Regions from separate parts of the Shewanella sp. M16 genome, predicted to be linked through region 2. Evidence: predicted binding sites of a transcription regulator. Region 2 holds the regulator's gene; each other region holds the start of a gene.
What was found. The regulator sigma-54, encoded in region 2, starts transcription at its own class of promoters, with help from an activator protein. The targets are predictions, from matches to a motif close to GTTGGCACGNNNNTNGNNT.
Positions count from the first base shown of each region.

Region 1 (10,439 bases), on a different contig from region 2:
CTTGCAGTCAGTTCATCCATAAATAATGGAAAAAACGGGTTGTATACCACAGAAAAAACTAAGCAAAGGTTAAAATTGATACTTTCAACAGTCGTTATATCTACCCAACGCGACTCTGCAACCCAACGCAAAATCACAATTCATCAATTCTGCAGTTAAAATTCCACAATTAAATAAGCTTTATTCATTTTTAATCGCATAAATTTAAGTATTTCTCATTTAATGTTAACGTGATTTAGACTTTGGTTATTTTGAAACCAAGGTTAGTGATGTTTCACAATCCCCTACTATGCAATTGTGGTACTTTACTCGGTCAAAAATGTCGGGCATTTGCCTTTAACATAGAGTGAACCTTTAGCCTAGAGTAAGCCTTAATCACTAAAGCTTGAGTCGTCTAGGTTCAAATCGTCTGTGCATGACACAAAATGCTGCGGCAACTGGGGAGTTTCGCAAGAATGAAGAGCAAGAGTTTATTAGGTAACATTGGTGTGCAAGTGGTTATTGCCATGATTATCGGTGCACTGGTGGGTTTTATGATGGGCGAGAGTGCAAGTGTGTTTGCACCACTCGGAACCATTTTCATCCATTTAATCAAAATGCTAGTGATACCACTGGTATTGGTTTCTATCATCAGCGGAGCAGCGAGCTTAGGCGATAGCCCATCGGCGGGTAAGATTGGTATTGGCACTTTCGGCTTTTTTATTGTCACGTCGGGCTTTGCCGTTGTGCTTGCACTCTTGATGGGTAATCTGTTCCAACCGGGTGCAGGCGTTGATTTTACCGCCCACAGCAGCACAGACTTGATGGAAGTGACTAAGGAACATGGCGCATTGCCCGGGGTAATGGATACCTTTATCGGCATGATCCCAACCAATGTGTTCGAGTCGCTTAACGGCGGTAACATATTACAAATCTTAGTCTTTAGTATCTTCTTCGGCATCGCACTGACTAAAGTTAAAGGCGATGGCGCTAAACCTATTTTGGCCGCACTCAACACAGTCGTCGATGCCTTTGTGTGGATGATCAACTGCGTGATGATCATTGCCCCTATCGGTGTATTTGGTTTGATGGCCGATTCTGTCGGCACCTTCGGTTTTGATGCACTAGAAGTCGTGTTTAAGTTATTCGCCGTGTTTGTTGCTGCGATTCTGATCTACGGCTTTATCTTCTTCCCATTAGTGGTACAACTCTTCTCAAGAGTGTCGGCGCGCCAGTTTATTTCGGCAATGAAGAAGCCGCAGGTGATGGCATTATCGACCGCCTCTTCAATGGCAACTCTGCCAGTGAATATGGAAACCTGCGAGGAAGATCTTAAAGTCTCTAAGGCAACCACGGCTTTTGTACTGCCGTTAGGCGCCACCATTAATATGAGCGGCAACGCGATTTATTATGGTTTAGTGGCCATGTTCTTCGCCCAAATGTATAACGTTGATCTATCGATGACAGCCTATGCGGCCATCATTTTCACCTCAACCTTAGGCGCAATTGGTCAAGCAGGTGTGCCGGGCCCATCCTTCTTAGTGGTGGCAGTGCTGTTAGCTGCGGGAATTCCTATCGATGGTTTACCTTTGCTGTTTGCGTTAGACAGGGTTTTTGACATGATCCGTACCGCACTCAATATCACTGGCGATGCTGCTTGTGCCTTGATCATGGATAAATACACAGAAGTTGACGTTAAAGCGGATAGTGAGCGCAGCTTAAGCTAACTCAAACACTTTGAATATAGGCTTGAATAGGCAACGCTTATTCAAGCCTTTTTTATATCTGCAGCACGGTATAATGGCCTGCCTCTACACGCATCAGTTAAGCCTATTTAATCTGAGTGTTAATGTGATCTCTCCCGCGCCATCCACTAAGCTCAATTTGCTAGATTTCGCAATTTACATTTCTTTATGGCGCTATGGCCGCAAGTGACACGGTTTTTCTGCGATACTGCCACCAGATTAACATCGCTAAGTTAGCTCAAAGGAATTTTGCCCTATGTCTGTATTTGCCCCAGCCACACCCTTTGCCGACTTTATCTATCGCCATTTCCGCTCAATTCACGCCCTAAAGCTCGGGCTAGCCTTACTCGTTGCTGTCACTATTAATGCCATTTGGGCGCCACCGCATTTTATTTGGAGCATGGTCACGATAGTGATCATTATGATGAGCTTACCTCAAGTAGGCGGCGCGATTGAAAAGTCGCTACAAAGGGCGATAGGCACTTGTTTAGGCTCAGCTTATGGAGTGATGTTAGTTGCCACTGTGGACAGTTACTGGCTAATCATGAGCCTGCTGATCTTAGCCGTTAGCTTGATTTGTTTTATCTCGGCCGGACGTTACAGTTACGCCTATTTAGTGGCCGGATTTACCATCATAATCGTGGTCGGCGACGCCAACCATGACACCTCTGAGGCACTATGGCGCACGGCCAACATCCTCTCCGGCTGCGTGATTGCTATTTTGGTCTCACTGTTCATTTTTCCGATTAAAGCTAAACAAGATTGGCGCTCCCAACTCACCCATGCCATCGACAATATGGCCGAAGTATTAGCCGAGCATCTTAAGGCGCCCGCCAATCATGAACTCGATTTTCGCGCTAGACTGGAGGCTGCGATGAAGGCCGTACTCACTCAAAAGAAACTGTTTTTCTCCTTGGAATGGGAAAGTCAAACCCTCAAAAAACACAAAGTGCTACTGTCGCAGCTAGCCAATAAACAAGTGCGCTTAATCACCTTACTCGAACTATTACCCTTAACCCGCTGGCAGGAAGAAGACAAAGACGCCTATCTGCAGATTAATGCGGTTGCCTCTGAGCTTGCCTTCTATTTGCAACAACTTGCAGAATTTGTGGCGGGTAAAGCTCAACAATTGCCGACACTGCCAGAATGCTTAGATCAAGAATTGCAACACAGACTCCAGCTTGCCCTAGTCGCAGCCACTCAAGCATCGACCGCAGATCCAGTGACAGCCGTAAACGACCAAGTGCCGCAGGGATTTGCGCTCACAGGTTATAGCTGGCTAATTTATCAGCTCGCGATTGCCGTCGAAGCACTTTATAAAGACATTGCCATTATCGACATTGCCTATAACAAGCGGCCAGCTTCTCAGATAACGCCCAACAAAACGGCTTAGTCGATTTTCCCATTCCGCTTAGTGCTTAAATCCATGTCAGAAATGCCGGATAACCCTTAGCCGCCCTTGCGTTAACGGGGCGTTTAATGAAAAGATACCGTCCTAATAAAAATTCGATATATGGACTATTTTCATGCGCTTGTTTTCTTTCTCCGTTATCGCCATTGCCTGTCTCTCTACGGGCAATCTCTACCCTGGGAATGCTTTTGCCAATGATGCGAAAACCACAACCCAAACAACTCCGGCAGCCACTATGGCGCAAGCCTCTACCACAGAAACATTGGCAGTTGGCTCCCCAGTAATCACAACGTCACAGGATGCAAGTCCAGCAGCGAATAGCCAAGCAACTGAAACTGCGACTAATGTACTGGCCGATGCCGCAGTCGCAGCGCCAGAAGCACAACCAGCGACCATTCCTGAACGAGCCAACACCTTTGTCAACGATGCGATTTTACCGCCCAACATCACTTGGCATGGCGCCAGCGAATCGCTCATGTTAAGTGTTGATAGCGAGTGGGCGACGCCCTTTGAGCAAAGTGGCGGTATTGAAAGTCCAAGCTACGATGCCACTATCGCTTGGCTCGACAAACTCGCGGGCGAGACAGATAAATTACAAAAGGTGAGTTTAGGTAAGAGCCCACAAGGGCGCGATATTTGGATGTATATCGCCAGCAGTGAAGGCATTAATGAATCGGCACGCCTCAAACAAAACACTAAGCCGACAGTGCTAGTGCAGGCGGGAATTCATGCAGGAGAAATCGATGGTAAGGATGCCGGCATGATGCTGCTACGTGACATTATCCAAGGCGATAAAAGTGCCCTGCTCGATAAAGCTAACCTCTTGTTTGTGCCTATTTTTAGTGTTGATGCCCATGAGCGCAGCGGCGAATTTAATCGTGTAAATCAACGTGGCCCTGTGAATATGGGCTGGCGCACTACGGCTAATAATCTCAACCTTAACCGCGATTATGCTAAGGCCGACAGCTTAGAAATGCAGCACATGCTGCGCGCAATCAACGTATGGCAACCGGATCTGTATATCGATGTGCATGTTACTGACGGCATCGACTATCAATACGATGTCACCTTTGGTTATAACCTCGCCCAAGGCTTAAGCCCAGCCAGTTACCGCTGGCTCGAAAACAGCTACAGACCTGCAGTTGAAGCGGCATTAACGGAACAAGGCCATATTCCCGGCGCACTGATTTTTGCCGTGGATAACGCCGATATTAACAAAGGCATGTCGCTGTGGAATCCAAGCCCGCGCTTCTCTAACGGTTATGGCGATGCTCGCCATTTGCCCACCATTCTGGTTGAAAACCACAGCCTAAAGCCCTTTAAGCAAAGGGTGCTCGGCACTTATGTGATGTTAGCGCAAACCCTCAAAACCGTGGGTGAACAGGCGACGAAACTTAAGAGTGCGATTCAAGAAGATAAATACCGCGCCTCACCGCTAATCACCCTTACTTGGAAATTCGCACCATTAGAAAAAGGCTGGGATTTTAAAGGCATAGATTATCAACTTGAAAAGAGCCCCATCAGTGGCGCTGAAGTTGTGCGCTGGACAGGTGAACCTAAGCTTTACCCTAACTTGCCTGTGATGGCTGAAACAGTGCCCGACATTAAGGTCACTCGTCCGAGTGCTTACTATATTCCAGCGCAATGGACTCAAGTGATTGATCGTCTTAACGTGCATGGCATTCGCATGACCACGCTCAAAAAGCCAACCGAGTTGAAATTGCAACAATATACCCTCAGCAATCCCGTGTTTAACACTAAGGATTTTGAGGGCCGCCAAACGGTCAAAGCCGAGTCAGAGTTAACCAAAGTCAGTACAACTCTGCCCGCTGGCACCATTAAAATCAGTACGGATCAACCGCTAGGTGATCTGGCGATTTTACTGCTTGAGCCGCAATCACCAGATTCTTTACTGCAATGGGGTTTCTTCAATCCTATCTTCACTCGCACTGAATACATTGAAGATTATGCAGTAGAGCCACTGGCTGCCAAGATGCTGAAAGAAGATCCTAAGCTACAAGCTGAGTTCGACAAAGCACTGACTAATACAGAGTTTGCCGCCGATCCTGAGGCACGCCTACGCTGGTTCTATGAACGCAGCCCTTACTACGATAACCAATACCTTAAGTATCCGGTTTACCGTAGTCGTTGATCATCGCGATTACAAAAGGTTGTGATTACGCAGGCTTACGCGCACTGATGCTATACACCAAGGGCACCTTCTGCCCTTGGTGTGTTAACACATAACGACCATCGGCTTGTGCTTCGAGCCCTTCAAAGCAGTTATAGGGGCTGAAATCAAACTCGTGGAAGAACTCCAACACTAAGCCTACCTGCAATAACGCATTGATCACTTCAGATAAACTGTGCGACCAGCACATTAAGGTTTGCTGATCATCACCGGTATTTTCGGTATATGTGCCTTCCAGCTCTATGTCTGGCTCACCCCGATTAAAATAGCTATAACCATCGAACAACTGCTGCGCCGGATGAAACTCGGCCATATAAAACTGTCCGCCGGGTGTTAAACAGTCGGCAACCGTCTGCGCCCACAGGGTTAAATCCGGCAGCCAAACAATGGCGCCATAGGACGTAAACACAATATCGTGAGGCTCAACCTTGCTCGCCACACTGTAAACATCGCTACAGACAAACTCGGCGGACAACTGTGTCCGTTCTGCCAGCTTTTGCGCTTCAACAATCGCGACTTCTGACAAATCGACGCCTGTGACTCTCGCCCCTATTCGCGCCCACGACAAGGTGTCTAAGCCGAAATGACATTGCAGATGCAGCAAACTTTTACCTGCAACCTCGAGTTCACCTAGCTCAATTTCCCGCAGCGAAGTCTTACCACTAAGAAAGCCCGCCACATCATAAAAATCAGAAGTTAAATGTACCCGAGTGCGCGCATCCCAAGCCGTTTTGTTTGTTGTTAAATAATCCATCAGCATCCCTTCTTGTCTTTTTTGTATTTTTGATTCCGCGTGACTTACGGAGTTTAAACTAACTTAATAAATGAGCAATTTCACTAATCTATGAGTAAATCACCCATGTAGCGGACATGTCCGCACAGTGAACCTCGGACACTTTCAGCTTAACCAATTGATTATAAATGAAACTTAAAATTGGCATGGGCTGTGCAATGTCTTATTCATCGCAAGACGACTCAGCACTCACCCAAAAAATCGAGTGCCAGATAAACAAGGAAGCTAACATGTCACTACGCCCATTTATATTCACCCTCGCTTTTATAGTGTTTTTTACTGCTGGAGTATCGCTCACTGGCTGCATTCTTAATGTGAACGCTGCAGGCATGCCAGACTTAGACCACCAGCAACGCGAACTCACACTCGATAGCCAAGACTTACAAGGCCTGATTGCAGAAACTGGCGCAGGCAGTCTCGAAATTATCGGTGTCGAAGGCCTAGCCCAAATTAAACTCATCGCCGACATCTATAGCAATAAGGACGGCAACGATGACAGCAAAGTCATTCTCACCCTTGAGAAAAAAGCCAATAAAGCCAAGCTCAAGGCCAACTTTGAGCAAACAGATTCTAATAATGACTCGCCCTATATAGACCTAAAACTGCAAGTCCCTGCGCTCTTTACACTGGATATCGATGACAGTTCAGGGGCTATTTTGATCAACAAGATGACGTCGGACATGAACGTCAAAGACGGTTCGGGTGAGCTCACTATCAACGGTGGTAACAATATCAACATAGAGGATGGCTCAGGTGATATTGAAATCAGCCAAATCAACGGCAGCCTAACCATTGAAGATGGCTCTGGTGCCATCAAGGTGACCGATATTCGCGGCAATATCGCAATTGATGACGGCTCGGGCAACATCGAGGTCGCCAATGTGCAAAGTGCTGTGACCATCACAGACGGCTCAGGCAATATTAATGTCTTTAACACTAAGGGATTAACGATTCTTGCGGCAGGTTCTGGCGATGTGACATTTAACAAAATCGACGGCCCAGTGAGCATGCAATAACGCGCTGTTTTACTACCCTACACCCAAAGGTTTTACCCACTTCCCGGCGTAGAGGCTGATGTTGCAACGGTTCCCAGCCAAGATGTCAGTCTTCTACCCACCCTTTTAAGCGTATGCCAGACTTATGCATTTATGCCACTAACCCCTTGTAGTGGCATTTTTTTATACCGAAATTAAGCTTGAGTTTGCAGAAATGATGTTGATTTTATTCAGACCGTTACGCTTTAACCTTGTGGATTTGCTAAGATTGTCAGCCTTCCCACTTCAATAGTCGAAAAGTCACACTGTATTGCCAGTAAGGTCGAGAATATGGATCAGTTTTCGGAATACCAAAAAGAAATTGAAGCGCTTTCTCTATCGGATAACCCTAGACAGATAATGGAAGGACTAGGGGATATTTGTTTTGATGGCGAATCTTTTTATCGCAACGGCAATAAAGCCCTAGCCAAACACATTTTCAAGCATATTTACGCCTTAGATGCGCACTCAGACTATTTATCACACGCCAGGACTGTCGCAAAAGCCTTTCTTATAACCTTGGAAGAAATTCCCCCTATCTCCCTAGAAGATGTTATTTTACAGATAAAGCATGAGCATGCCTCATTAGCTACACATCAATTAAATCTGCTGATTGCAAAGCGTATTTTTAGGGAATTTAGTCACCATCAAGATGCTATCCACATCACTATGCAATATCTCACCCAAGCCGAGGCACTTACCCCTCCGAGCAAGAGTGACCTTCGCTTTAAAGCTTTAGTCAGCTCAAATAAGAGTGAGTAAAGGGATAGCGTGACAGAATAAATCATCAGAATTTAGAGCCGCTTCTCAAAAGAAATGCAAAAATATACAGGAAGAGATCAACGTTCTGAATTCGACAACCCAATTTTAATTAAGTGATAATATGGACATTTCATCTTTTAAGAAATATATAAAGTTAGCACCAGAAAATGTTTCAGAATGGCAGAGATGGGAAAATTCATTACCTACCTTCGATTCTATATTACCAATATTGGATTATGTATATAACGCTGAGTGGCAGCGAGATGATTGGAAAGCCATAATGGCATTCATTCGGAAAGGTTATGTTGAGCAAAATGAATCATCTGAATTGGTTGACGGGATTAAGCATGTAAATATATTCAACTCCAAAGTTATTAATCTAAAAGTTGATGTCGCAATTTCATTAAACTGCTCCATTGTTCGTTCATTAGAGTCAATTAATTTATGCTCAGACTCAGTTGAATCATTAAGTGTATCCCATGCAAGCAAACTCTCTGAAATTACCGGAAACACCCAGAATTTAAGCTACTTATCTTTAAATAAATGTCAAAAGTTAGATTTTGGTTCTATCATTTCAACGCTGGACAGCGTAAAAATTTTAGACCTCAGTGGAAACCCACAGTTGTCCAGTATTGACGAGTTGCGTGGAAATAAAAATATTTTTGCGTTGTATCTTGTTGAAACAAATGTAATTAAGACTAAAGAGACAGTAGAAATCTTGGCTTCGATACCAAACTTGAAAAAACTTTGGATTAAAGCAAACAAAAAGGAGTTGGAACTTTTAAGAGAAGCCCTACCAGGGATTGTAAATTAAGCATAGAAAAAGGCCGGACATGTAGTTCGAGAGCGCGAAAAGATCTGTGTAAGTGGCATTCTTAAACTGTTGAATGGATTTCAGAATACCAATAGCAGACAAACTTATCACTCAGCAGAAGAAAAAATCGACTCACCCCAATGCAGACCAGTCTTTGGTGACGACAAACCTTAACCACTTGATTTATTATGTAAATTAATCGTTAAGCTATTAAGCACTGCCATTCTAGTAACTCGCCGCACTTTCGTTTAACAAGAAGTGTCCCTATAGGCTCAACGGCGTCATCTGCTGCATACGGAAGTGCAAATACCGCGATCACCTAGATGTGAAAGAGCGGCCATGCCGCCAACGGTCACTTTCATGACAATGCTTAATTCCGCGAGCTAAATCGTATTCTGTTAGTCTGAAACAGCACCTAAGCGTGACATGAAAACCGAACGAACAATCTCAGCAGTCATATCTCTTTAAGCAAGTTAGCCACGATCAATAGCTTACGCGCAAAGTTTAACAATGGGTGTCTCGACAAACTTTGCCTACTGTAGGCTTTCGCCAGCTCATGTATTAGTCGCACCAGTGGTAGTCGAGTAATGCCTATTACTGACTTTCGAGTCAAAATTTAACAATAGGTGCCTAGATAAACTGCTACTACTTACCAATATATTCGGAGACAAATTCCTCAGGAAACCTAGTTTTGACATATCTCTTATATGCTCTTTCATCAAGTAAGCGGTCGCTTGAGGGATTATTCCTTATGAAAAAACTTTTGTTATCCCAAACAGGGAATGGGGAAGGATTTACATCAACCATAAGCACAAACAAATTCGTACCAACATCTACAAGACTCCATTCAACCAAATTAGAAATTTCCCTCCCCAATCTGTTGAAAACAGTATCTTTGAACTTAAGAAGGAAGTTGTCTTGAACGTTAGCGACATAAGATAAGTCCTTTTGTAATCCAAGAATTTTACCATAATCATCAACACCAACGAGTAACGTTCCACCTCTGGAGTTCAAGAAGGCCGCTATCGTCTTTGTGCATTCATATTTAAGCTCCTTTTTTATTGACTCCAATTTAACGTCATACTCGAATGAAGATTTGAACTCAAGCTGCTTCCCTTCCTTATTTTTGGCAAGATGAAGTATTGTTATGGCATTTTCACTTAGTAGATCAGTGTTCAATTTAAGAATTTTCGCAAGATTATCTGAGTCAGATTGACCGCCCCTAGCGGTTAGGTTTGAGGCGTGCTTAACTATTTGATTGATTTCTTTAGAGCCTAATGGATACTTTCGGCATACTTCGCTCACTTTTTTATAAGCTTTTACGCAAAGTTGATAATAGTTTGGTACGCATTCTTCGTAATATCCGCCACTATTGATGTGCTGAAGCAATGCGTCAACATTGGCCTTGTTTTCATCACACAAAACATCCACACAAAGTCTAAAAGCAGCATTAATCCAATTTTGCAATGGCTCTGGATAAAGCTTTTCATGCGGCAGATTTATTGAGTCTTGAATTGCTAAAAATGCCTTATAAACATTTGGGTAATGATGAACAAGCTCATGGATATCCGCCAACAAAAATTGTTTATCGCGAACTCTAATAAGTAGTATCCATTCGCAATAAAAATCCTGAATTTTTGGGTTTGAAAAAATTCGCTCATGGTCAGACAGAAAGCGCCTCGCACCCTCGATAAAATATGATGCCATCAG
Region 1 is NZ_JAGTUL010000020.1:34,064-44,502, forward strand. It holds gene KFE26_RS14350 (dicarboxylate/amino acid:cation symporter) at 456-1,706, shown strand; gene KFE26_RS14355 (FUSC family protein) at 1,981-3,117, shown strand; gene KFE26_RS14360 (M14 family metallopeptidase) at 3,251-5,287, shown strand; gene KFE26_RS14365 (bifunctional 2-polyprenyl-6-hydroxyphenol methylase/3-demethylubiquinol 3-O-methyltransferase UbiG) at 5,313-6,080, opposite strand; gene KFE26_RS14370 (DUF4097 family beta strand repeat-containing protein) at 6,350-7,135, shown strand; gene KFE26_RS14375 (hypothetical protein) at 7,445-7,915, shown strand; gene KFE26_RS14380 (hypothetical protein) at 8,037-8,729, shown strand; gene KFE26_RS14385 (helix-turn-helix domain-containing protein) at 9,375-10,436, opposite strand.
Region 1: KFE26_RS14370 (DUF4097 family beta strand repeat-containing protein) is a predicted target of sigma-54. The motif match lies at 6,260-6,278, and genes of this name have one in related genera.

Region 2 (10,439 bases):
GCGGATAAGTGGGTCTTTGAGTTCTTCACTCAACTCATCGAGTATGTCGCCTATTTGTTCCTGATCGATGAGCTGCCACAATACTTGTCTGGCACTTGGCGGTGATGATTCTAAGATCAGCGCGATATCTGAGGCGGCCATTTTTTGCAGCATATTACGCACGTGTACGAACATGCCGCTGCTAAGCGCTTGGTTTAACTGGTCAAGACTATGTCCGGTGTGATCGTTTTCTGCATTATCTACGGGCATTTGTCCTCCATTGTGCGGCAAATTGGTTTGAGATCTTAGTGTTGGGCTAGGATTTAGCGGTGACTAAGCGTCAGTCGATGACATAGATTAAGACGGCTAAGGTAAGGTTAAGGCCAGCGCCAGCGCAATGACCGCTAGTGTAATCGCCAGTGGCTTGTATCGTCGAGCGACAAATGTTTTGCCATGTGTGAATGGCAAGTTTTTTAAACTAGACATGAAGTGAAACTAACGATGAAGTGCTTAGTGTGAAGTGAAACTAACAGGCTTCGTCAAACTTAGCGTCGATTAAGGCACAAATGGCATCGAGAGCCGGCTCTGCATCTGGGCCTTCGGCGATCAGCTTAATGGTTTTACCCATACCAGTTTCAAGCATCAGTAAGCCAAGTACACTGGCGGCCGATGCTTGTTTATCGCCTTGGATTAAGGTGATGGTCGCATCAAACTCGGAAGCCAGTACCACCAACTTAGTGGCGGCACGGGCATGTAAACCGAGCTTATTACAGATAGTTATCTGACGTTCAAGCTTTGGCATTGTTGAGCTCTCGATGACGGGCATAAACTTTATGTTTACCGTTACTAAAGCGTTTTGCCAATTGCTCTGCGACGTAAACCGATCTGTGCTGTCCACCTGTGCAGCCAATGGCCACAGTTAAATAACTGCGATTGTTACGCTCGAGGTGCGGCAGCCAAGTCTCCAGTAAATTTTCGATTTGCCAGATGAACTTATTGACCAGTGGTTGGCGATTTAAGAACTCAGCTACGGGTTCATCTAAGCCAGTCAATGGCCGCAGCGCCAGCTCCCAGTGGGGATTGGGCAGAAAGCGCACATCGAACATAAAGTCGGCTTCGGTGGGCATTCCGTGCTTAAAGCCAAAGGACTCGAAGTTGATCACGAGTTCTTTATCGACACTACCAAGGAGAATTTGTCTGACTTGGTCACTTAAATCATAGATATTCAAATTCGACGTATCTATGTAGTGATCGACCAGTTTTGACATAGGCTCGAGCAGTTTTCCCTCCAGCTTTATCGCTTCTTGCAAAGAGACTCGGCTCTTCGACAAAGGATGCAAACGACGGGTTTCGCTGTAACGCTTGAGCAGAATTTTATCGCTGGAGTTAAGGAAGAAGCTCGTTAACTCAGTATCTGGTGGTAGGCTAGCGAGTTGTTTCACTAAGACCTTATCCTGCTCAGGCATGTTACGCACGTCGACACTGATGGCGACGAGATCGTTACTGCCTTTGAGTTGCTCAAGCAAACTGCCAATCAATGGCAAGGGAAGGTTATCGACACAATAATAGCCGAGATCTTCGAGTACCCTAAGGGCGACAGATTTGCCTGAGCCTGAGCGGCCCGACACTATGACCAGTTTCATCCAGTGATTACCTGATAGAGTTCCGTTTCATCATGCGTCTTGCGTAATTGCTTTAATATTTGCTTGTCGCTCAGCTTTTCGGCCATGCAAGACAAGGTACTTAAGTGCTGCTGACATTGGTCTGCAGGCACCAGTAGTGCAAATAAAATATCAACAGGTTGCTTATCGATAGCATCAAATGCTATCGGCTCTTCACACTTAATTAGTATGGCAATGGGCTGATCTATATCGGCTAGTCGACCATGTGGAATGGCGATGCCGTTACCTATACCTGTGCTCCCCATCTTTTCGCGCGCCACTAGGCTTTCGAATATCTCTTGAGATGAGAGGGTCGGGTACTGGGCAGCGACTAAGTCGCTGATGAGTTCCAGTACCTTTTTCTTGCTGCCCGGAGTGGCGCAGGTAGTGCACTCCGGCCGCAGTATGGTACAAAGTTCCATTATTAGTGTTTTGTTAACTTCTCTTTGTGTTTAATAACCTGACGGTCAAGCTTGTCAATCAGGGCGTCTATAGCGGCATACATGTCAGCATGCTCTGAAGTAGCAAAAACTTCACCACCTATGAGGTTTATTCTCGCTTCGGCAATCTGTTGCATTTTCTCAACATTGAGCACAACGTGCACATTATTGATCTGTTCGAAATGGCGTTCAAGTTTTGAAAACTTTTCTTCTACATATGCACGTAACGATTCGGTAATTTCGATATGGTGCCCACTTAGGTTTATTTGCATAGAAACGTCCTCCGATATCCACTGTAGGTTATAAACTTTTACGCTGATTAGAAGGTGGAATAAGCATAGCCTCTCGGTACTTCGCAATGGTTCTGCGGGCTACGTTGATCCCTTGTTCTGCCAGAAGTTGTGCCATCTTACTATCGCTTAATGGTTTTTTCTGGTTTTCCGCTGCCACCAGTTTCTTTATAAAGGCTCTGATTGCTGTGGATGAGCACTCACCACCATCGTCAGTACCGACGTGGCTAGAGAAGAAGTATTTTAGTTCAAAAAGTCCCTTAGGGGTATGCATGTATTTTTGAGTTGTGACCCGTGAGATGGTGGACTCATGCATTTCTACCGCTTCGGCAATATCGTTAAGCACCATAGGCTTCATGGCTTCTTCACCGTACTCAAAGAAACCTTGCTGATATTGCACTATGCAATTAGCAACTTTAAGCAAAGTATCGTTACGGCTTTCTAGGCTCTTAATAAACCATTTAGCCTCTTGCAGATGGCCGCGAATAAATTGGCTATCGGCTTGGTTTTTGGTACTGCGTGCCATAGAAGCATAATGTTGATTTACATTGATTTTGGGCATGCAGTCAGGATTAAGCTCAACAACCCAGCGGCCATTTTTCTTCGACACAGACACATCTGGGATAACGTATTCGTCATTATTGGGCGTGATCAACAAACCTGGGCGAGGATTGAGGGTTTGGATAAGTGCTATACCATCCCTTAATTCATCTTCTTTTAATTTAGTCTTACGCATCAATAACCTAAAGTCTCGGGCGGCGATCAGATCTAAATGATCTTTGATCAGCATACGGGCGTTTTCTAGGTTGGGAGTATCAGCGGCGAAATGCGACAGTTGGATCAGCAGGCATTCACTTAAATCGCGGGCGGCAACGCCTATGGGATCAAAATGCTGAATACGCTTGAGTACGGCTTCGACTTCGTCAAGCTCAACTTCAGGATTGCCCATGGCTTCGAGAATTTCTTCAGTGCTTTGGGTGAGATAGCCCTGATCGTCGATGGCATCAATAATGGCGGTGGCAATGGCTAAATCGGTTTCAGAAAACGGCGTGAGGTTTTTTTGCCATTCTAAGTGTTCGTACAACCCTTCACTGGTCTCGCCTTGGAAGGGCATATCGTCTTCACGACTGCCGCCGGGGCCTGAGTTTGGGGAGGCGGTAAACACTTCATCCCATGTGGTGTCCATGGGGAGCTCATCGGGCATGGATTCTTTGGTTAGCGACTCTGCCGTGTCTATGGTGGAGCTGTCTTTTTCTGGTGGCAGAGTGCTAGATTCACTGAAATCCGTATCGGATAGCGTTTGGTTTACAGGGTTTTTAGTGGCGTCGAATTGATCCTCTTCCAGCTCGAGAAGGGGATTAGAATCTAATGCTTGCTGGATCTCTTGCTGCAGTTCTAATGACGACAGTTGCAACAGACGTATAGCCTGTTGTAGTTGTGGCGTCATGGTTAACTGTTGACCCAGTTTGAGCTGGAGTGACGCTTTCATGTTACCGCTGATCCCTACGTTATTATTGTTGGATGAGGTCGCTTATTATTATCTTGAGTGAAGCCCAATGGCGGTATAAATTGCCTCCATTGGCTTCGCTCGATTAACTATAGCCTGAATTGTTCACCTAAGTACACAGCCCTAACTTGCTGATTGTCTAAGATCTCTGCTGGAGTTCCTTCGGCAATCAGGTTTCCGTGACTCACAATATAAGCATGTTCACATACATCTAATGTCTCGCGGACATTATGGTCTGTGATCAGTACGCCAAGGCCGCGACTTTTGAGTTGTTCGATAATCTTCTTGATGTCGATAACCGAAATAGGATCGACGCCGGCAAACGGTTCATCGAGCAAAATGAACTTAGGATTAGCGGCTAAAGCCCGCGCAATTTCGACGCGACGACGTTCGCCACCCGACAATGACATGCCTTGGCTGTCACGGATGTGGGTGATATGAAACTCTTCGAGCAGATGTTCTAGTTCTTCTTCTCGTTCTTCGTTTTTAAGTTCTTTACGAGTTTGCAGTACGGCCATGATGTTGTCATGAACAGTTAGCTTACGAAAGATACTGGCTTCCTGCGGTAAGTAACCTATGCCTTTGCGGGCACGCAGATGCATAGGATCTGCGGTTAAATCATCATCGTCGATAAAGATATGTCCCTTATCGCTCTTCACTAGCCCGACAACCATGTAAAAGGTCGTGGTTTTACCTGCACCGTTTGGACCGAGTAGGCCAACGACTTGACCGGTTTTTACCGTCAGACTGACGTCTTTAACCACTTGGCGACTCTTGTAACTTTTCGCCAGATTTTGTGCTCTTAAGGTGATTTGGGTCATTTAGAGTCCTGCTTTTTTACAGGTTTATCCGCCGGAGCGTCTGATTTAGCATCATCTTGATAGTTTTCAGGCTGAATAATAGTGATCACGCGATCGTCACCACTGCCAGTACTCTCGGCCATCAATTTCTGTTGAATCATGTTATAGCGGATTAAATTGCCTGTAACTTGGCTACCCGCTTGATCTAATGACGCCATACCTTTCAGCGTTAAGGTGCGGCTTGCCATATCGTAACGAATTTCTTTCGCGCTAGCCGATGCAGGACGGCCATCGTCTAATATCTGGCTATACGTAGCAGGGTTGCCTGTGGCGACCAAAGTTTTGCTATTTTCACCTTCAGCGGAAAATGCACGCAGTTCATTTGCTTGGATTTTTATTGAGCCTTGGGTAACTTCCACCGGACCAAAGAAGATGATCTGGTTGTTTTTGATATCCGCAGTTTGGCTCACAGCTTTAATTTTGACTTCTTGCTTTAAGTCGCCGACTTTCGCGAAAGCACTCATGCTCATAATTAGCATTAGGCTGGCAAGTAATACGTTATTTTGCTTCATATGTTCCTACTACCTGACTGGTCAATTGCACTTCTTGCGCGTTGAGGTCGGCATAAAGGCCTTGGCCTTGAATATTAAAATCTTTCCCTGTGACGTAAATGGTACGGTCAGAGGTCATTATCATAGTGTTGAGATCGAGTTCCAGATAACTGGTGGACAAGGTCTGAATCGGTTCTTCTGGGCTAATGGCATCGATAATAACATTATTTTCTAATACAACCTTGCCAGTTTCCTTGTTTAGCTTGCCCTGATCTGCCCTGAGCTGCCATTGTGCTTTACCTTGGTCTGGATAAACAAGATAAACAGGTTGAGTAAAGAAAGTTTGATTCGTTGAATCATAATGTTCCATGTGTTTCGCCGTCACACGGCTATTCACTAGTCCTTGCTCATTGAACTCAACACTGCGCAGATCTTCAACGATGAAATCTGGGGTATTTTGATCTTTTACTCTGTTATCGGAATCACCGCTGTGTTTGTTCTGGACCTGCCAGTAAAGCGCTAGTGCAGTTCCAAAAAAAGCGATAATTGCGAGTGTCACACGACTCATATACTCATTCCATGGGCCGAAGTGAATTTATTTTGACTTAGGAGTAACAGATCTGTGAGTTCACGCAGTGCACCGTGGCCACCATTGAGCGTAGTCACAAAATGGGCGTGTTGGCGTACATAGGGGTGGCCGTCAGCAACACTGACCGCTAAACCGACGACATTCATCACGGGGAGATCGACAATATCATCACCGATATAAGCCACTTCTTCTGGGGTGACACCATAAAGTGCGAGCAATGCTTCATAGGGCTCGAACTTATTGTCTACGCCTTGGTAAATATGGGTAACACCAAGGGCTGTCATACGGTTTTCAACGATTTTGGATTGACGTCCTGTGATCACGGCGAGGTTGAAACCACTGGTGAGTAGTGAGCGCACGCCATAACCGTCACGGGTATGGAAGGCTTTGAGCTCTTCGCCGCTATTGCTCAAGTAAATACGGCCGTCGGAAAACACCCCATCGACGTCACAGATTAACAGTTTAATCTTTTGCGCGCGTTGCCACACATCATCACTGATTGGGCCGTAAAATCCTTGCTGTGGCATTAAATGACTCCTGCTTTTACCATATCGAGCATGTTAAGAGCGCCAATAGGATGGCGATCTTTATCGATAACAATTAATCCGTTGATATTTTTTGAGTCCATCACTTGCAGTGCTTGGGCGGCCAACACATTATCTGTGATCGTGACGCAGTTACGGGTCATCACATCGGCAATGGGCGTCGTGCGTAAATTCACTTCGGCATCAATAACGCGGCGTAAATCACCGTCGGTGAAGATACCAACCAGCTTGCGCTGATCATCAATAATCGCCGTCATGCCTAAGCCTTTCTTGGAGATTTCGTACAGAGCTTCTGTGATGCAAATATCGTGGTTAACGAGCGGTAAGTCATCACCGCTATGCATGACATCGCAGACTTTTAACAGCAACTTACGTCCTAATGCACCGCCAGGATGGGACATAGCAAAATCATCACGGGTAAAGCCTTTAGCTTGTAGTAGCGCAATGGCGATGGCATCGCCCATCACTAAGGTTGCTGTGGTACTTGAGGTTGGGGCAAGTCCAAGTGGGCAAGCCTCTTCTGGGACTTCAATACATAAATGCACTTTAGATAATCGCGCCATATTCGATTCGGGTTTACCCGTTACCGCAATAACAGGCACGCCCATACGTTGGATGACCGGCATTAAGGTGAGGATTTCGCTCGACTCACCAGAATTTGAAATCGCTAAAATCACATCGTTATCGGCCAATACACCCAGATCGCCGTGGCTGGCTTCACCCGGATGCACAAAAAATGCGGGCGTTCCTGTGCTGGCGAGGGTGGCTGAAATCTTATTGCCGATATGGCCCGATTTGCCCATTCCCATGACAATCACTTTGCCTGTGCAGTTGAGGATCAACTCGCAAGCTTCTGCAAATTCAGCCGAATCAACATATTGATAAAGATTGTCTAGGGCTGACTTTTCAATGTCGATAACTTTACAACCCCATTGGCGCAGTTGTGATTTGTCTACCATGTCTATCTCTCTTTTTGCATTGTCTTTGTCGCCCCATTGATGGGATTGGAATAGCACAATTTGGTACGCGATAAAGATGATATGTAATAGGCTTTCTGCCAAGTATTAGTTTGTTTTCAGACAATTTAGCTTATGTCTTACTGTGGTTTATTACCGAAAACAGCAAAACAATTGCGGCAGGCTAGAGCGATTGATCCGACTCGTCAAGTTCAGCTGCGTTAGCTATTCACGCACAATAACGTGTTTAGCGGCAGAAGGTCTTGAGCAATATCATCGTCTTTGTCGTTTATTTCAATGGATTTATTCCATATCGCAGCGGGTATTACCCTATGGGATGCCTCTATTGCGCAATTGCGTATCGACTCTCCCCGATAAAAGTGGGCAAAGAGTGAGCTAAGTGCGAACGAATTAGCCAATACTGCCAATTCTGCAACCAGGTTGAAAACATTAAGTAACATTTTACCTGTGCAGAGTGAAAACTTAGGGCGCATTTTCGCTGTAAATGAGGCAAATTGAAAGTATCGGAGGGCGATAGTGTCGATTCGGTTGTAGGTTAAAGCGCAATTACGTACAATTTGCGGCTCTTCGATTGGTCAGTCTCGGAAGACTAGGATCACCTCATTTGCAAATGTCGGAATCAAGCATGACTCAAGAACAAACGCCGTTGGTTGAGATCCGTAATTTGGGGTTTAGCCGCGGTCAGCGTGTGATATATGAAGATATTAGCCTGTCCATTCCAAGGGGCAAGGTGACGGCGATCATGGGGCCGAGCGGCATAGGCAAAACGACCCTGTTGAAATTGATTGGCGGCCAATTAACGCCTGATCATGGACAAGTGTTATTCGACGGTCACGATATCCATGGCGTGAGTCGTAATGAATTATTTAGTCTGCGTAAGCGGATGAGCATGCTGTTTCAAAGTGGTGCGCTGTTTACCGACATTAATGTGTTCGATAACGTGGCGTTTGCGCTGCGTGAACATTCTGGACTGCCTGAAGACATTATTCGCACTATCGTGCTGATGAAGCTTGAAGCCGTAGGTTTACGTGGTGCCGCTCAGATGATGCCAAGCGAATTGTCCGGTGGTATGCAACGCCGCGCCGCATTAGCTAGAGCCATAGCGCTTGAACCTGAAATGGTGATGTACGATGAGCCTTTTGCAGGGCAAGACCCAATATCGATGGGCGTGTTAGTAAAGCTTATTCGTGAGTTATCCGATGCGCTGAATCTGACTTCAATTGTGGTGTCCCACGATGTGGATGAAGTGCTTGGCATTGCCGATTATGTATATGTGGTGGCTGACAAAAAAGTCATCGCCCATGGTACCCCTGAAGAATTAAAGTACGCTGATAATCCGCAGCTGAAACAGTTTATTCAAGGTGCTCCGGACGGCCCTGTGCCGTTCCATTATCCGGCAAATGATTACCAGCAAGAATTAATGGCAAAAGGAGTTGGCAAGTGAAGTTAATCGACAGTATTGCCGACTTAGGCCGCAGCGCGATTGAGCTAGTGCTCGGTTTTGGCCGTGCAGGCCTTATGCTGTGGGGTGCGATTTTTCGCTGGCCACGCGTGCGTAAAGGTTTTCCGTTATTAGTGCGCCAGATTTATGTGGTCGGTGTGCAATCCATGGTGATTATTTTAGTCTCAGGACTCTTTATCGGCATGGTGCTCGCACTGCAAGGCTACAACATCTTAGTTGGTTTTGGCACCGAAGAAAGCTTAGGTCCTATGGTGGCGCTCAGTTTACTGCGTGAGTTAGGGCCAGTTGTTACCGCGTTATTGTTTGCGGGACGGGCGGGTTCAGCATTAACCGCTGAAATTGGTTTAATGAAAAGTACTGAGCAGCTTTCCAGTTTAGAAATGATGGCGATTGACCCATTAAGGCAGATTATTGCACCGCGCTTTTGGGCTGGAGTGATCAGTATGCCATTGCTGGCGTTGATGTTTACCGCTGTAGGTATTTATGGCGGGCACATTGTTGGCGTGGAATGGAAAGGGATCGACAGTGGTGCGTTTTGGTCGATTCTGCAGGCGTCTGTCGAATGGCGTCAGGACATAGTTAACTGCTTGATCAAAAGTGGTGTGTTTGCCGTAGTGGTCACTTGGATTGCGTTATATCGCGGTTATCAAGTGATCCCAAATCCGGAAGGCATCAGCCGTGCAACGACCCAGACTGTCGTTCAGTCGAGCCTCGCTGTATTGGCATTGGATTTTTTACTGACAGCCCTGATGTTTGGCCGCTAACGGAACACTGCGGATTTCGACACAGGTTAGATGGATTAACAGAGTGGTAGCTGAACATGTTGACACGAAAAATTGAATTATTAGTGGGTGTGTTTCTTTTAACAGGATTGGCCGCTTTTTTGGTCTTAGTCTTTAACGTCGCCAATATTGAAGTGAAAAGCAGCGATAGCACTTATACCATACAAGCCAATTTTACCAACATTGGTGGTTTGAAGGTGCGTTCGCCAGTCAAGGTTGGCGGTGTTGTCGTTGGCCGAGTGAGCAGCATAGATTTAGACCCAGTTAAGTTAGTGGCTGTGGTCACATTAGTGATGGACAAGCGTTACGATAAATTCCCTGAAACCAGTAGTTTAGCCATTTTGACTTCGGGTTTGTTGGGCGAACAATTCTTAGGGTTAACACCGGGTTTTGTCGACGATGATGTCAGTATGCTGAAAGATGGCGATAAGATTGACGACACTCGCTCGGCATTAGTGTTGGAGGAGCTGATTGGTCAGTTCTTATATAGTATGGGTTCGAAGGATAAATAGGGGTTACCGCTATGTTTAAAAACTTATCTCGTTTTTTATTGCCGTTAGTGATGGTTTTAGGGGCAACGAGCGCAGTCGCCGCTGATGTGGTTGTCGATACGACAGATCCGTATGCCATGGTGAAAGCCGTTGCCAATAAAACCTTCGATCGTTTTCACAAAGATAAAGCATTAATCGACGCAAATTCAGACCATTTAAAGGTGATTGTGCGTGAAGAACTCATGCCTTATGTCGATTATAAATACGCTTCTTATAAGGTATTAGGCCAATATCTTAAGGATTCAACCGAAGAGCAACGCAATCGTTTCGTCAATGCTTTTGAAGGTTATTTAATCTCTACTTAT
Region 2 is NZ_JAGTUL010000009.1:124,873-135,311, forward strand. It holds gene mgtE (magnesium transporter) at 1-249, opposite strand, end outside; gene KFE26_RS08320 (HPr family phosphocarrier protein) at 506-781, opposite strand; gene rapZ (RNase adapter RapZ) at 768-1,622, opposite strand; gene ptsN (PTS IIA-like nitrogen regulatory protein PtsN) at 1,619-2,062, opposite strand; gene hpf (ribosome hibernation promoting factor) at 2,065-2,352, opposite strand; gene KFE26_RS08340 (RNA polymerase factor sigma-54) at 2,381-3,859, opposite strand; gene lptB (LPS export ABC transporter ATP-binding protein) at 3,967-4,698, opposite strand; gene lptA (lipopolysaccharide transport periplasmic protein LptA) at 4,695-5,249, opposite strand; gene lptC (LPS export ABC transporter periplasmic protein LptC) at 5,236-5,796, opposite strand; gene kdsC (3-deoxy-manno-octulosonate-8-phosphatase KdsC) at 5,793-6,344, opposite strand; gene KFE26_RS08365 (KpsF/GutQ family sugar-phosphate isomerase) at 6,344-7,321, opposite strand; gene mlaF (phospholipid ABC transporter ATP-binding protein MlaF) at 7,965-8,783, shown strand; gene mlaE (lipid asymmetry maintenance ABC transporter permease subunit MlaE) at 8,780-9,565, shown strand; gene mlaD (outer membrane lipid asymmetry maintenance protein MlaD) at 9,622-10,095, shown strand; gene KFE26_RS08385 (phospholipid-binding protein MlaC) at 10,107-10,439, shown strand, end outside.

Region 3 (10,439 bases), on a different contig from region 2:
TCTTCAACCGTCTTTTGCCCTGGCCAACCTGCGATTGCCCCATGTCTTGCTAATACACGTTTTACGTTGCCATCGAGAATGGGGTGATGTTGCCCAAGTGACAATGACAATACTGCGCCTGCCGTCGAGCGGCCGATGCCAGGTAGGGCGAGCACTTGTTCAAAATGTGTTGGAAATAATCCCTGATAATCATCGCGGATTATTTTGGCTGCTTTATGCAGATTACGCGCCCTAGCGTAATAGCCAAGACCGGTCCAATGATGTAATACCTCATCGTCTGGCGCGTTAGCAAGTGCTAACACATCGGGGAAACGCGCCATAAATTTAAGATAATAGGGAATAACAGTCGCAACCTGAGTTTGTTGCAGCATAATTTCAGAAACCCATACGCGATATGGGGTTTTATCTTGCTGCCAAGGGAGGGTTTTACGACCGTGATTGTCGTACCAAGAGACGATACGTGTAGCGAAGGAGGCTGTAGATTTCATCGGCGCAGTGTAGCGGCAGTTATCTTCTTAGACAAGCGTCAAAGATAAGTTGGCAAGGGATCTAAAGCTAAAAATCGCTGCTAAATTCGCACTCTTAAATAATCTTGGTATACTTTCGCCCCATTAGTGCTTGCACTGTATGTTGAACTTTGGATAATGCCCTTCTTTTATGATGGTGTTGTCCACTAGACGAGGCAAAAATGAGCGAAGTCACTACCGCTGAATTTAATGAAGAAGGCAAGTATCTGCGCAAGATCAGAAGCTTTGTCCTGAGAGAAGGTCGCCTAACCAAAGGCCAAGCACACGCTATTGAAAGCCAGTGGCCAACAATGGGTTTAGATTACAGCCCAGTGCCATTGGTACTAAGCGACGTTTTTGGTCGTGAAGCTGATACTGTGCTGGAAATTGGCTTTGGCATGGGCGCCTCTTTAGTACAAATGGCTAAAGATGCACCAGAGCAAAATTTCATTGGTATTGAAGTACATAAACCGGGTGTAGGCTCTTGCCTTAGTGATGCCGCCATTGCTGGTGTGACTAATTTACGTGTGTATCATCACGATGCCATGGAAGTATTAGAACATGCGATTGCTGACGGTTCATTAGCCCGAGTGCAATTGTTCTTCCCAGATCCTTGGCATAAAAAACGTCACCATAAACGCCGCATCGTACAAGCTGAATTTGCCGAACTTATTCGTCGCAAGCTAAAAATTGGCGGTGTTTTCCATATGGCAACTGACTGGGAAGAGTACAGCGAGCATATGTTAGAGGTGATGCAAGCCGCACCGGGTTATCAAAACCAGTCGGCCGACGGCAGTGTGGTGCCGCGTCCTGATCATCGTCCATTGACAAAGTTTGAAGCCCGCGGCCATAGACTGGGTCACGGTGTATGGGATCTGATGTTTGAGCGTATCGCTTAATCACGAACTCAATTTTAGCTAATTTTAAACACAAAAGGGAAAATCACTATGGCAACTAATCGTAGCCGTCGTTTACGTAAGAAAATGCGCGTTGATGAATTCCAAGAGTTAGGTTTCGATATGGCTTGGACTTTTGATGCATCAGTATCTGAAGCCGATATCGATGCAACTGTAGATAAATTCATCGATGAAGTGATCGAAACCCGTAAATTAGGTTTCCATGGCGGCGGCCACATCGAATGGGAAGGCATTATCGCCACCCAAACGATTGGTAAATGTACCGAAGAAGATATTGCTGCAGTTAAGGCATTCTGGGCGACCCAAAAAGTATCTCAGGTTGAAGTTAGCGAACTGTACGACATTTGGTGGGGTTAATGCCCGAGTTGGCATTACTTGAGGAAGTGGTCGAGAAAGTTCGACCCTTGCTCGGCCAAGGAAAGGTTGCAAATTATATCCCCGCACTGGCCAGCGTTGATGCTGGCAAATTAGGCATTGCCGTCACGACTGTTGACGGTGAAACTTTAGGTGCGGGCGATTACCTTGAGCCGTTTTCGATTCAAAGTATCTCCAAAGTTTTCAGCTTAACCTTAGCGTTAACTTTATATGAAGAAGCCGAAATCTGGAGCCGTGTTGGCAAAGAACCTTCGGGCCATTCATTCAACTCTTTAGTACAAGTCGAGTTAGAACGTGGCAAGCCGCGTAATCCCTTTATCAATGCTGGCGCGTTAGTGATTGCTGACTTATTGCAGAGTCGTTTAGGTGCTCCTAAACACAGAATGCTTGAGTTAGTCAGGCAACTAAGCCAAAACGATAAAGTGTGTTTCGATAAACAAGTGGCAGATTCAGAATATCAGCATAGTGCGCGCAATGCGGCTATCGCTTATTTGATGAAGTCGTTTGGTAATTTTCAAGGCGATGTTGATACAGTGCTGCGCACCTATTTTCATTATTGCGCCTTGAAGATGAATTGTGCTGACTTGTCTAAGGCCATGTTGTATTTGGCTAATCGCGGCAAAAGTATCACAGGGACTGAGCTTATTTCTCAAGTGCAAACTCGGCAACTTAACGCTCTGTTGGCAACCTCGGGCTTATATGATGGTGCTGGTGAGTTTGCTTATCGTGTTGGTATGCCAGGTAAAAGTGGCGTCGGCGGCGGTATTATTGCCGTGATCCCTGGAGAACTGTCGATTTGTGTATGGTCGCCAGAACTCGATAATAATGGCAACTCACTTGCGGGCACTGCGATGCTTGAGCATCTCAGTCAGCGTCTCGGTCGTTCTATTTTCTAGTCTTATCTCTCGTTTTTTATTAGCACTATCAGACTAAATGTTAGCGAATTTCGCTAATGACCTTTTAGTGCTAAATTTCAAAATCCAACATAATCATATTGTTATAAAGTTGGCACATCTCCTGCTATAAGCTATTCAGTAGTTTAGGTTTATCGAATTATTCAGATTAAAGGACGAACAAAAATGAAATTAAATAAGTTATTAACTGGATTTGCATTATCTGGCGTGATTTTAGGAACATCTAGCGTACAGCTGGCGCAAGCACAAACAGAGCCAAAAATAGATGAACGCTGTGAAGTCGCCTTAAATTATGACGTTATGGTTGAGCCTAAAAAATTAGTCATGAGCGAGAAGGGCACAGAAAAGTATCGTATCGAAGTTGACAAGTTATTTGTGGAAGGTAAGCAAGTTAACTTAACCGACAAGCAGAAAAAATTGGTTACTCAATATGCCGATGAAGTTTCGACTCAAGTGCCAGAAGTGATTGAACTGGTGAATGAGGCAGTATCTTTTGCTTCCAAAGCGGTTGGTATGGCCTTAACACCTTTAATGGGTGATGCCGCTGGTGCAAAATTTGATGAAATGATGGCTGGCGTTCAAAAACGGGTTGATTCAGTGGCTTATAAGAATGGTGATAGCTTCTATTTAGGGGCGACTGAAGACTCGATGCAAAGTACATTTAACGATGAATTCGAGCAGGAAATGGAACAAATTGTCCAGAATTCAATTGGCGCAATTATGATGAACTTAGGTGGCCAAATCATGTCTGGTGGCGGTGAAAATTTTGAAGCCAAGATGGATACCTTCTCCAAAAAAATGGACAATTTAGGCAAAGATATTGAGCAACAAATTGAGAGCCAATCTAAGGGATTAGAAACTAAGGCTGACCGTTTGTGCGACCGATTTGAAAATTTGTTAGTGCTTGAAAATCAATTGCGCCAAGAAGTGCCAGAACTAGCACCTTATGTGTTGACACAAAACTCAACCAAGGAACTGCGTGAATAGTTCTTGTAAATATCTCTTGCGAATAGCCCTTAGTTTTAACTGCAATAACTTCTATCTCCTTGTGCATGAGTCAAACTTGAATGCTACGCCCCTAGTCAATTAATCGACTAGGGGCTTTTTTATTGGCTACTGTTTAATCGTGGTGACAACCTTTATGGCTAAGTTGATGTGGCTTATAGGCTAGGCTTGCAGCGATTTAGTTCGGAATGTTACAGTCTAGAGACGAATATTTGGTATACTCTTAAAATATAATTAAAAGCTGGCATATCAGTCAGATATAACCCCCTACTTTAGTGGACTTTTTCGGTCTAAATCTCTGCGTTATATCATTTTAATGCGAGATATCAATGCTATGGTTATTTTTAAGCGATGATTACGCTAACCATAGCTGCTCACCGAAAGTTAATATCATTGTCGTAAACAGCTTAAGGCGACTTCCATGTTAGAACTGTTAGAACCTATTGCGATTTTTACTCATGTGGCCAGAGCAGGTAGTTTTAGTGCCGCCGCAAGAAGGCTTGGGATCTCTAAGTCTAAGGTCAGTACACAAGTCGCCGATCTTGAACATAGACTTGGTGTTCAATTAATTCAACGTACCACCCGCAGCTTAAGTCTGACTGAAGCAGGGCATTTGCTGTATCTGCAAGGTGAAGAATTGCTACGTGACGCTGAACAAGCGATAGCCAGCGTGCATAACTTAAATGATGCGACCCGCGGCGTGCTTAAGGTGGGAATTTCCCAATCCTTTGGGGTGATGCATATCATTCCTGCGTTGCCATCTTTTATGGCAAAACACCCTGAGCTTGAGCTACAAGTGAGCTTACTGGACCATAAAGTGGATGTCGTGAGCGAAGGCTTAGACTTACTGTTAACTATGTCTGAGCAATTACCGCTTGGCATGGTTGCTAGACCTCTGATGAAGTGCCAATTCCTGTTAGTTGCTTCGCCTGGCTATATTGCTCAACATGGCGAGCCAACTCGACCTGAGCAGCTAGTTGACCACAACTGTTTGGTCTATCAAGGCGAGTGGCACGAGCACAGCATGTGGCAATTTAAGAAGGGTGATGACTACTGTGAAATTGGCGTATCGGGTAATTTCAGGGTGGATAATGCGCCTGCATTAAAATCTGCTGCAATCAGTGGTCTTGGCGTTGTGTATCTTGCGAGTTATCTGATGGAAGATGAAATTGCCAAAGGGACATTAGTGCCTTTACTGAAGGATTGGCAATTGACCCACCATCTGCCATTGCAGGCGGTTTATCCCCGTCGTAAGCACTTAGCACCTAAGGTTAGTTCTTTTATCGAATTCATCAAAGATCACATAGGAACGCCACCGTATTGGGATGCTCCCTATGTCGAATTATTCAGTAAACGTCAGTAAAATAGGAAACATTGTTCTCAAAAGCAGTCTTATGTGGTTTTAAATTGGGCAGGTACTTTTCTGGTCATTTAAAATCAATGCTTTAGGTTGAGTTAATGAGTACATTTGTTGATGGTTTTTTAGGGGTTACTAAAGCACTTTTTTATAACATCCTTGAACTCTGTTCTTAATTGAATACAATGGTAACAGTTGATTCGGAATGATCTGAGTCCTATACGTTTATTGGAAATGACCCCTTTCAATTTTTGTATACAGGTCGGCGTTAATGCAGTTTTGGATCACAGCCAACAGAAGTTTGAGAACTAAAACAATGTTGGCTCTTTAAACCATCATCCTAGTTTTTGGTTTACCTCAGCCTTATCGCTGAGGTAATTTTTTATTGATGGTTTGCAGCCTTGAGCACAAGTTTTGTCTCCCTGTACCCTAAAGTCGCAACTGTGTGTTAAATGATGTGAAGGCGAGTGCTAAAGCATATATTAATGCAACAAATATAGTGACCCACAGTGAGAAGGGTTCTGTTATCTAACGGGATAATGGTACCAATAAAAAAGCCACTTTCGAGTGGCTTTTTTATTGGGCGCAGCTTAAGACTTTCACTTATGTCGCTTTAGTCGTGAAGCAAGTTAACAGTGCTTCACGGCTAAGCATTAAGGCATTAGGCCTTCTTCTTACTGGCTATCCAGAGAGCGACTTGTTGTTCTAACACATCCAGTGGCAATGCGCCGTTAGCAAGTACTAGCGTATGGAAGTCGCGGATATCAAATTGACTGCCAAGCTGTTGCTCTGCTTTATGTCTGAGTTCCTGCAGCTTAATCATGCCCACTTTATAGGCTGTCGCTTGTGATGGCATAACGATATGGCGTTCAACCATTTTCACCGCATCTGATTTAGCATTTGGCGTATTATCCACGTAATAGGTTATGCCTTGCTCGCGGGTCCACTTTTTAGCGTGGATACCAGTATCAACGACTAAGCGACAGGCACGCCATAGCTCCATTGCTAGGCGACCAAAGTCAGAATATGGATCGGCGTAGAGTCCCATTTCTTTTGGGAAAAATTCGCTATATAAACCCCAGCCCTCAATATACGCGGTATAGCCACCAAACTTACGGAACTTAGGAATATTTTGCAGTTCTTGGGAAATGGCGATCTGCATATGATGACCCGGAATACCTTCGTGGTAGGCCAGCGCCTCCATTTGGTATTTTGGCATGGCTTTCATGTCATATAGGTTTGCATAGTAGCTACCGGGACGCGAACCATTCGGTGCCGGTTGTTCATAGAAGGCTTTACCAGCAGATTTTTCCCTAAAGGCTTCAACCTGCTTCACTACCATGGCGGCCTTAGGTTTTACTTTGAACACTTCATCCAAGCGCGACTTCATATTGTCGATGAACTTAGTCGCCTCAGCTAAATAGGCGGCTTTGCCTTCGGCGGTATTGGGGTAGTAGAACTGGGGATCATCACGCATAAAGCTAAAGAATTGCTGCAAATCGCCTTTAAAATTGACCTTCTTCATGATGGCACGCATTTCATTGTGAATACGTTCCACCTCAGAAAGTCCTAAGTCATGGATTTGATCGGCGCTCATGTTTGTCGTGGTCGTTCGTGCCAAGGCATTATTGTAATAGGCGGAGCCGTTAGGGAGTTTCCAAGCACCATCGCGGTCATCAGCTTTAGCTGCTAAGGTTTTTACGTAACTGATGAGTTTGTTATAGGCGGGCTCGACTTGAGTCACTAGTGCTTGTTCAGCTTGTTGAAGCAGTGCTTGCTTCTCTGTCTCTTGAATCGCTAATGCGTTCACTTTACGGCGAAAATCTGCGAGTAGCGCGCTATCGTCGCCCTTATCAAAAGGCGCACCTTTGATAATGTTTTGGCTGTCTGAAATCACATAAGCGAATACAAACTTAGGCGCGATAATGCCTTTATCTGCGCGAACGTCTAATACTGTCTGTAATTGACTTAAGCGTTTGGGCATGCCATTCAAGCGGCTGATATAGGCCTTAGCATCGCTGACATCTGTGATTTGATGTTGGTTAATTAAGAAGGAGGCGATCATAGAGTGGCCGCCATACATCTGATTCACAGGATAATTATGATAGCGCCATTGGTCATCTTCGATGTCATTTTGCAGATTTTGCTTCAGTAACGTGAGGCTAAGGTTTGTTTGTGGATCGAGTTTGGCCGCATCAATCTGATTGACTTGCGCCAGTTGTTTTTTTGTGCGATCTAAGGTTTTATCATCGGCGGCATCACCCAGTTCATCCCATTTATCATAGTCTTGCTTGATCCCCATATAGGTCTGCGAAATGGGACTCGCCATAATGTTTTCCATGAAGATGGTTTCGAACAGAGCATTGGCTTTTTCTGACTCGGTTTGCGCTACTGCATTCACAGGTTCGCTTGCACTGTTTAAGGCTGGCGAAGTTGATGCTGCATATGCGGGAATGGTCAGCAGAGCTGAAAGGGTCAGTGCGACTAAGCTGATTTTAGTTTTTATTGGCATGATCAGGCTTCCTAGATTGATTTGCATCAATACTAAAGAAGCGGAACAAGAATGTATGGATATTAGTGTTAGAAAATGTGTTAGCAGTAATAGTATTAAACTGCACTATTGAAAGCTAACACATTATTTATAGAGCTATTTTAACGGCAGGCTTAGCAGAATTGTGTCAGTAAATCATTAACAAACATATGACCTTTACTGGTTAATTGCCAATGTTCAGCGGATTCTGTGAGTAAACCGCGTTGTTTGGCTTTTTCCATTCCTTCGGTCAATGTGTCTCTGTGTTGTCCGGTGCGCAGTTCAAATTCTTGCTTAGGAATAGGTGTCATCAGACGCAGGCGATTCATTAAATATTCGAGCGCGCGGTCTTCCTCTGCAACTTCAATCGATTCGAAGGTGTAGTTGTGGGCACTCAGATATCCCTTGGGATGTTTAATTTTTACCGTGCGTATGATGCGGTTTTCTTTTGGCAGCGTCACTTTGCCGTGTGCGCCACAGCCTATGCCTAGATAATCACCAAACTGCCAGTAGTTGAGATTGTGCCTACATTGGTAACCAGGTTTTGCGTAGGCAGATATTTCGTATTGCTCATACCCTAATGCGGCCAGCTTTTGTTGACCTTGCTCATAGATATGCCAGAGCGCTTCGTCATCGGGCAGCTGCGGCGGTTTTGAGTGGAATAGGGTGTTGGGCTCAATCGTTAACTGGTACCAAGATAGGTGTGGCGGGTTAAGCGCCGCTGCCGTGTCGATATCGGCCATAGCTTCAGCAAAACTTTGGTTGGGTAATCCATGCATTAAATCGAGGTTAAAACTCAAGTATCTCGCTTGGCTGGCTTTTTGAGCGGCGACTTGTGCCTCGTTTTGATCGTGAATACGTCCAAGTAAGTTGAGTTTATCCTTAGAAAAGCTCTGCACCCCGATAGATAAACGAGTGACGCCCGCTGCACGATAGGCACTAAAGTCATCGTGTTCTAAAGTGCCAGGATTGGCTTCCATAGTGATTTCGATATTGTCACTAAAGGGAATTAGCGCATTGGCACCATCGAGTATGCGTTTGATTTGTTTAGCATCGAATAATGATGGCGTGCCGCCACCGATAAAAATGGTATGAATTTGCCGCCCTTGGACGAGATGTAAATCTTGGCGTAAGTCTTCCAATAGCGCATCAACATAAGCCTCTTGTGGCAGTTCGCCATTTTGGCCATGGGAATTAAAGTCACAATAGGGACACTTTTGTACGCACCAGGGAATATGGATATACAGACTGAGTGGTGGCAGTTCGAGCTTCATTGCAGTAGTCACGGCAGTTGACGACATTATTGTGCATTCCCGCCTGTTAATACGCCTTGGGCTTGCATGGCGGCGATGAGTTGCACTAGAGCTTTACCACGATGACTTAAGGCATTTTTCTCGTTGCTGCTCAGCTCTGCCGCGCTACATTGATAATTTTCAGGGATAAAAATCGGATCGTAACCATGGCCATTGGCGCCGCGTTGGCTAAAGTCGATTTGGCCTTCCCATGAGGCTTGGCAAATAATCGGGGTAGGGTCTTTCGCATGGCGCATATATACCAGTACGCATTGGAATCTTGCCCCGCGAGGTGCTGGCTGGTCTTTTAACGTCTCAAGTAGTTTCAATACGTTGTCTTGATCTTTGGCATTTTCGCCTGCGTAACGTGCTGAATAAATGCCTGGAGCGCCTTGGAGTAAATCCACTTCTAAACCCGAATCATCGGCAATGGCCGCAAGTCCGGTGATTTCGGCGGCATGCCTTGCTTTGATAATGGCATTCTCTACAAAAGTGGTACCCGTTTCTGCTACTTCGCTGACATTAAACTGGCTCTGCGGCAGTACAGTGACACGGTAGCTTGCGAGCATTTGATCGAATTCGGCGAGTTTGCCTTTATTACCGCTGGCGAGGACGATTTGTTGCATGGAATACCTATCATAAATGGGACGACGTGCGTTGGCACTATGATACCCAAGCTCAATAGTAAAGGACAGGGAAAGGGGTTGGCGCTACAGGAAAGCAACGCCAACAAAGGTATAAAATAGGTTTATTCAACGTAGAATTTTTGCTTGAACTGTAAGTTCGTGTTCAGTTGATTGCCATATTTAATTGCGATATTGAAGTTGATTTCCTGATCATCGCGGTAGGGCACTTCGGCAATGTAATAAATCGCATCACCTTCGCGGATCTCTTTAAACGTTAGATTGATTCGCGCATCTAACAAATTATTAGCAACTCCAGTAATTTCAACGGGTACTGCGGGCTTATTCGCTTCGCTAATATCTAATACGGCAATATTGATGATGCCAGTGTAGTTACTGCGCTTAATGCCATAGGATTTGGCTATGCTAGGCGTTAAAAATGTACTGCCAAGTGCCATGTAATGAATATCAAAATTGCCGACAGTTTCTTTTTGCTCGGCATTTGCAACACCGCAAAGGCTGGCCGTGAGGGCTAATACAGCGAGAAGATTACGGAACATGATGGGATACCTCATATTAGGGAATGTTGGATTATAGGGCCGCTGTGACTATTTTTTTCAATAAATTAATAGCATTCAAAGGATTAATTCGTTTTCAGTTGTACGATTCTTTAACTAATTGATCTTTCAACTGAATTACTTTTCACTATCTTGCCCCATCAGTTCAGTAATGACACTTGGGATGATCTTAGGGTCAATAATGCGGATTTGTTTATGTCGGCCAAGTTCACCTTTTATTATGTGAATGTCGCTCTTTGGCACTTTAAAAGCTTTTGCTAAGTACTTGCTTAAATGGGCATTCGCTTTGCCATCAATAGGCGGCGCAGTGATGGCTACTTTTAGCTCATCACCGTGCAATCC
Region 3 is NZ_JAGTUL010000019.1:9,246-19,684, reverse strand. It holds gene mutY (A/G-specific adenine glycosylase) at 1-488, opposite strand, end outside; gene trmB (tRNA (guanosine(46)-N7)-methyltransferase TrmB) at 689-1,405, shown strand; gene KFE26_RS13670 (YggL family protein) at 1,454-1,780, shown strand; gene glsB (glutaminase B) at 1,780-2,694, shown strand; gene KFE26_RS13660 (YggN family protein) at 2,878-3,699, shown strand; gene KFE26_RS13655 (LysR family transcriptional regulator) at 4,139-5,080, shown strand; gene KFE26_RS13650 (DUF885 family protein) at 5,736-7,586, opposite strand; gene hemW (radical SAM family heme chaperone HemW) at 7,739-8,905, opposite strand; gene rdgB (RdgB/HAM1 family non-canonical purine NTP pyrophosphatase) at 8,905-9,522, opposite strand; gene KFE26_RS13635 (DUF4426 domain-containing protein) at 9,645-10,079, opposite strand; gene yggU (DUF167 family protein YggU) at 10,215-10,439, opposite strand, start outside.
Region 3: KFE26_RS13660 (YggN family protein) is a predicted target of sigma-54. The motif match lies at 2,803-2,821, and genes of this name have one in related genera.